2 regions of the Paenibacillus sp. OAE614 genome follow, and region 1 is predicted to be linked to the other one. Evidence: predicted binding sites of a transcription regulator. Region 1 holds the regulator's gene; the other holds the start of a gene.
The links. Region 1 encodes CtsR, which represses protease genes until heat stress. Its sites were predicted from a motif close to ATGGTCAATAAAGGTCAAACA; they were not measured.

Region 1 (3,419 bases):
TTACCTTTTTGGCGCGGGGGGTATAAGCGATATTCGTCGGCTGTTCCTGCCCCCGTCCGATGAGCGTTTCCACTTCATCCTGGATTTTTTCAAGGCCAAGTCCGAGTCCGATTAAAGCTTTAGCGGCTATGCCGTCCCCTTCCCGGATCAGTCCGAGCAAAATATGCTCCGTACCAATGTTGTTATGCCCTAAACGAACCGCTTCCTCTTGTGCCAATGCGAGCACCTTCTGCGCACGTTCCGTAAATCTTCCGAACATCATATCTCCTGCACCTCCATGAGTTTTATCATCGCTTCTCCACTTGCGTCCTTCATCGTAAAGCTGTATATCATAAAGGCTCAGCGCTTTCCGAGGGTTTCCCGGATGAGCTTCGCCCGGTAAATATCGCGTTCTTCAGTGTTCATATCGTGACCGTAGGTTTTCTGCAGGAAGCCCGGCTGGGTCATCACATTCAGTTCATTCATCACCGAAATGGACGGTCCTTCGAGAATCCCGAGGTCAACCCCAAGGCGCACGTCGGAGAGACGCTGCCCCGCCTCCTTCGAATCCATGACTTCCGCGTAGGATAAAATCCCATAGGACCGTTTGATGCGGTCGGTAATGCGAAGTCTGGAATCGTTCATAAGCCGCGTGCGTGCATTTTTCTCATGCTCGATAATCTGCAGCACGACGCTGTGGAGGTTGTCGATGATTTCATTCTCGGTCTGTCCCAAGGTAATCTGATTCGAAATTTGGAACAGGTTACCTATTGCTTCGCTGCCTTCCCCGTAAATTCCTCTAACCGTGAGCCCAACTTGTGAAACGGCGGATAAAATCCGGTTGATCTGCTGGGTCATCACCAGCGCCGGGAGGTGCATCATGACCGAAGCCCGCAGGCCTGTGCCCACATTGGTTGGACAGCTGGTCAAGTACCCGTGCTTATCGTCAAAGGCGTAATCGATGTATTCCTCAAATTTATCGTCAATGCTCGAGGCCTTCTCCCAGGCTTGGCGGATTTGAAAACCGGGGTATAGACATTGAATGCGAAGATGGTCCTCTTCGTTAATCATAATGCTGACCGATTCGTCCTCACTGAGGATCACCGCGCCGTTCTGGGATTCATTCGCCAAATTAGGGCTGATCAAATGCTTCTCTACCAGCACCCTTTTGTCCAGCGGATCGATGTGGTCGAGCTCCACGGTATAAAAAGTTCCAAAAGACTGAAGGTGATCACTGGGAATACCCGTCAGACGTTTGAGCACTTCCTCCGACTGCTGGCGGGTGGCCAATAGCGGAAAAGGAAGATGCTGCAGGTTGCGCGCAACCCGAACCCGGCTGCTGATGACGATTTCGGAAGCATCGGCCTGGCCGCGCATCCAATCGCTCAGCGCTTTCTCGGTAAACCGGAGATTTGGCATCACGCATTCCTCCTCCTTCGAGTGAACTTTACTGTTCCGACAATTCTTTCTCAAGCGTACGGATCTGGTCGCGCAGCTTCGCAGCCTCTTCGAATTCCTCTTCATGAATACGCTGCTGAAGCTCGAGCTTCAAGCCGTCGATTTTCCGTTTGGCTTGAATTTTGCTGCCGCCTCTCTTGGGCAGCTTGCCGACATGTACGGTACTACCGTGAACTCTTTTGAGCAGAGGGTCCAGGCGGTTGCCGAAGTACTTATAACAGGAGCTGCAGCCGAACCGGCCGATCTTGCTAAACTGCGAGTACGTCATCCCGCACTCTTCACATCTCAGCGATTGAGCAGCCTTGGCGCTGCTTGCCGCCCCTTTGCCGGCCATGTCAATGTCCATGAGACCAGACAGCAGGCTGTGTATAGAAAATCCGCCAGAGGTTCCGGGGATCATTTCCCCTTTCTCCCGGGCACAGGATTCGCAAAAATGAAACTCCGTCTTCTCACCATTCACAATCTTGGTAAAATGGAGAGTCGCCGGTCTCTTACCACATTCTTGGCAAAGCATACCGATGTACCTCCTTTTTCTCCGTAAGCCTATTTGCCTAACAAAGAAATCAGCATCGCCTTCATCAGCCGAGCACGTATCTCATCCCGGTAAGGAAGCTTGATCATCAGGCACTCTCTGGATATCGCGGCGCGCATAATGCTCGCTTCGCGTTTGCTAAGGATGCGTGCTTCCTCCAACTGATAGATCAGCCCTTCGGCCACGTTCTGATCGATGCGTTCCCCAATCGTTTGGTGGAGATGCGTATGAAGCGCCGAGTATTGCGGGAGTTCAATCCGTTGAATCCGGATATACCCTCCGCCACCGCGCTTGCTTTCCACAAGATAACCTTTTTCCAGCGTGAATCGTGTACTGATCACATAGTTGATCTGGGATGGAACGCATGAGAACTGATCAGCCAGATCGTTGCGCTGAATTTCAATCATTCCTTCGGGACTATCATGCAGAATACCCTTCAGATATTGTTCAATAATATCAGAGATATTACGCATTGTTCATCCTCCATTACGTTAAAACGTCAAGACCTTCATGGTCATTCGTTAGTCCGTTCGCATACCCATACCATCTTCTCTAAACTTAACCAATGGTCGTGGGCTCGAATCTGGATCTTAACCCGGTGAATATGTTATAACTGATCTAAACCTTGCGCATTCACTATTGTGAGTTCAACCGTAAACAAACATACATTTGAATTTACGTTGACTTTGACTTTCTTTGATCTAAATTATAACATATTCTCACGTTTTGCCAAGAGGGTGTATCTTCATTTTTGACGTTCTCCTTCTTTTTATACCGCACCGATACGAAATAACCCCCTGCAACGTATGCAGAGGGCTATTATTCTGACCGGATTCCAGCTCTTTAAGAACTATAAAGTAAGGAATATTATACCATGATTAAAAGAAGTCCATAAACAAGGTCTGTCGGGCGGGGATCCGCGCTTCCAATATGCTCACTGCCTTCGCACTGCCTGAAATTCGTCCGGATTGGTATAGTTCAGCCGGCCGTTTGAACCCCGTCAGCATGACGGTCAGTGCCTGGATGTCGCAGCTAAGGACCTCATCCTGCTGTTCTTGAGATGAATCCAGGGGAGAGACCGATGCGGTTCCGTCCGATGAGAACGACCAGCTCCAAACGCCTTCATTCCAAGGTGCATACATATCCGTCAGCTGAATAGTTAGACGCTCGGATCCCCCCTCGCCGGAGGCTGTAAAAGGATAAGCTTCGACGAGTTTCTTCATATTTACGATACGGGCCATCCCATATGGGATAATTTCCTGGTTAATACGTGGATCGGCCAAATGATATGTAAGACTGTCATCTATCGGCATGAAATTGACGATTACCTGCGTCACCATTGAATCGTGATTGGCGATATAAGTCCATAGCGCACGACGTGCCTCATCCGTGACATAAACGAGTTCATCGATGGTAAACTCCTTGTTTTCCACCTTATAAAGAACATATC
Region 2 (3,419 bases), 6.3 Mb from region 1:
CGGCGGAGCGGACGGGCGCCAAAGGCCGGATCGTAACCCAGTTCGGCCAGCTTGCGTTTCGCTTCGCCGGTCACGTCGAGGGAGATGCCGCGCTCCGACAGGGTAGCCGATACTTCGCTGAGCATATTGTCGACGATCGTTACGAGGTCTTCTTCCTTCAGCGAGGCAAACGGTACGATGCCGTCGAAGCGGTTCAGGAATTCAGGCCGGAAATAGCTGCCGAGCGAATCAAGAATCGAGCGGGTCTGCTCGGATTTGGCGGTGAAACCAACCATGATTTTCTTATCGGCGGCCGTGCCGGCGTTAGAAGTCATAATGATCACCGTATCCTTGAAGCTTACCGTACGCCCTTGGCTGTCGGTCAGACGGCCGTCATCCAACACCTGCAGGAACATATGCTGCACGTCCGGATGCGCCTTCTCGATCTCGTCGAGCAGGATAATGCTGTACGGGTTGCGGCGTACGCGTTCCGTCAGCTGGCCGGCTTCTTCATGACCGACGTATCCTGGTGGCGAACCGATCAGCTTGGAGACGGAGTGCCGCTCCATGTATTCGCTCATGTCGAGGCGAATCATCGAATCGGTGCTGCCGAACAGTTCTTCGGCCAGCGCCTTGGACAGTTCGGTCTTGCCGACGCCGGTCGGCCCGACGAACAGGAAGGACGCAATCGGCTTGGAGTCGCTGCGAAGTCCGGCGCGTCCGCGGCGAACGGCTTTGGCGACCTTGTCGACGGCTTCGCCCTGGCCGATGACGCGGCTTGCGAGGCGGGCGGCCAGATTTTTCATCTTGCCGCGCTCATCCGCCTGCAGCTTGCCGACCGGGATGCCGGTTTTACGCTCGATGATGTTCTGGATATCCTCCACAGTTACTTCGAACACCTCCCCGGCAGCGGCATCCCCGTTCAGACGCTGCTGCAGGTCGGCTTCCTCGTCGCGCAGTTTGGCGGCGAGCTCGTAGTTTTCATCGCGGGCGGCCGCGTCTTTCTCGATTGTGATCTGTTCCAGACGGGCGCGGATCTCGTCCGCACTGCCGACCGGAGCCCGCAGATTCAGCTTAGCGCCCGATTCGTCGAGCAGGTCGATCGCTTTATCGGGCAGGAAGCGGTCCTGGATATAGCGGCTGGACAGACGCACGCACGCTTCAAGCGTTTCGTCCGGATAGCGTACGCCGTGGAACTGCTCGTATTTCGGACGCAGCCCTTTCAAAATTTCGATCGTTTCCTCGGCGGTCGGCTCGTCGACTGTCACCGGCTGGAAGCGGCGCTCCAGCGCGGCGTCTTTCTCGATCTGACGGTATTCCTTAAGCGTCGTGGCGCCGATGACCTGCAGCTCGCCCCGTGCCAGCACCGGCTTCAGGATGTTGCCGGCGTCCATAGAGCCCTCTGCGGAGCCCGCGCCGACGAGCAGATGGATCTCGTCGATGAACAGCAGAACATTCTTACGCTGTTCCAGCTCGGCGATCAGCTGCTTGACCTTTTCTTCGAATTGCCCGCGAATGCCGGTTCCGGCTACGAGGGAGGCGACGTCGAGCGAATAGACTTCCTTGCTCCGCAGCTTCGCTGGTACGCTTCCCTCCGTAATGCGCAGCGCCAGCCCTTCGGCGATGGCCGTCTTGCCGACGCCCGGTTCGCCGATCAGCACCGGATTGTTCTTGTTCCGGCGGTTCAAAATTTCGATGACGCGGTCGATCTCTTCATCGCGGCCGATGACGTTATCGATCTTGCCGCCGCGCGCCGCGTCGTTCAGATTGCGTCCGAGCTGATCCAGCAGACCGCCGCCGCGCCGTCCGCTCTCTTGAGCGGCTGCTCTCGGAGGCTGCTGCGCCGCGCCGGATACCGGCTGGCCGGGTTGCATGAAGCCGCGGAACAAATCTTCCAGCGGAGAAGAATAGCTGCCGGAAGGACCAAAGCCGGCCGCAAACGGCACGCCGCCGTTTACTTTGGCATAGCAATCTTCGCAAAGAAACAATTTCTCGGATTTATGGTTGACAGTGAGGCTCAGACCTACGGTTGCCTGGTTATGATTACAATGTTGACAGCGCATGAAGGCATGCCCCTTTCGTTAGTTAATGGAATAATCAATCTTTGGATACTTCATCTGGATGTCCTAATCAAGAAAACAGCTGCCCGCGCCTTACGGGAGCAGGCCGCCGGAATAAAGGGATAAAAGTCAGAACTTCCGTCAGGACAAAGACGGCTGCACCGAAAGTCAAACTCCTAAAGAGGTTGTTCATGCAGTACAAGTTTGATCTTTTGCTCTGACTTTGACTTTCTTTGACCTTATTATACCTCACTTGGAACACATGTCAACAGGTTTTTAGTTATTTTTCGTAAGTATATAGAAAAAGGTTTGGGAGAAAGAACGGTTCGGCCTTTCGGCTTGCTTGAGTCGGAAAAAACGGCTGGAAGGCAAAGAAAAACGTCTATCGATGTACATTCGGAGAGTGTGGCACATTTAGCGGAAATTTTTTTTGCGATATAACCAAAGCCCGGGCCTCCCAAAGCATGAAAAAAGCCCTGCCGTCCGGAATGTCTCCGTAACAGCAGGGCGTACCTTGTATGATCAATGCGGTGAATAAGCCAAAAGTGTCATGATTCCTCGTCCTGCAATATGCAGTCGGCAAACAAAATGAATTTCGGGATGCGGAAAAATTGTTCCGCCCGGTCCTGAAAGCTGGCTGACGGCAGCGTCCCTTGGTGCAGCCATTTCCGGAACGTTCCGGGATGGATGTCCATCCATTCGCTGACGTCGCTGACGGACAGGTCGTGAACCATGCACAGCCCTGTTAGTATTTTGTTGCTGACAGGCGACCGGGTCAGCGTCCGGCGCATGAAGCGCGAAGAGGAAGGCTGACAGATGATCGGGCTTGTAGATGTGACGGTATGATTAAACAGAATGTGATGCGGATAGCCCAGGTATTGGCATACCTTGTCCAAATTCTTTTTTCCCGGGATCCGTCCTTCATATACCCAGGCGCTCACGCTCCGGGAAGAAACCGAAATGTCCTCAGCCAGCTGCGACAGCTTGATATCGTTGGCCATCAGGACAGCCAGCAGCACGCGGTTGCGGATTTGGCAGCGGGATGGCTTGCGGAAGCGTTTGACGCGGATTCCTTTTCCTAAGTATTTGCGATTGATCAGAGACCACGCCTGAATGGAATGCGGTTCTTGTTGTTTAGGCATATTTCCTCCGATGATTTTTCTTAAAATTCTACAATAGTTTCGGCTACGTTTTCAATAGTGCTATCGCCTGTTTCTGCAAGGTCCCGGTTTTCAGCCGAATGACCCGGGAATTTACGGTATCTCGTTGTCAAGTGAATAATAGGAACTATTTTTTCACTTCAACCCCAAAATGCTTCCAATTCAGTCATCAAACTGTTACCGAATTGAAATTGAACTCGCCAGCCGGGAAGGGTACAAT

Region 2: the regulator CtsR is predicted to act here: its motif matches at 2,260-2,280, upstream of ABIE48_RS05725 (ATP-dependent Clp protease ATP-binding subunit).

Annotation. Positions count from the first base shown of each region.
Region 1 covers NZ_JBEPOD010000001.1:7,463,577-7,466,995, reverse strand. Annotated here, with positions in the region: gene clpC (ATP-dependent protease ATP-binding subunit ClpC) at 1-262, opposite strand, end outside; gene mcsB (protein-arginine kinase McsB) at 340-1,398, opposite strand; gene mcsA (protein-arginine kinase activator protein McsA) at 1,427-1,951, opposite strand; gene ABIE48_RS34040 (CtsR family transcriptional regulator) at 1,981-2,442, opposite strand; gene ABIE48_RS34035 (GNAT family N-acetyltransferase) at 2,848-3,419, opposite strand, start outside.
Region 2 covers NZ_JBEPOD010000001.1:1,139,795-1,143,213, forward strand. Annotated here, with positions in the region: gene ABIE48_RS05725 (ATP-dependent Clp protease ATP-binding subunit) at 1-2,042, opposite strand, end outside; gene ABIE48_RS05730 (helix-turn-helix domain-containing protein) at 2,588-3,181, opposite strand.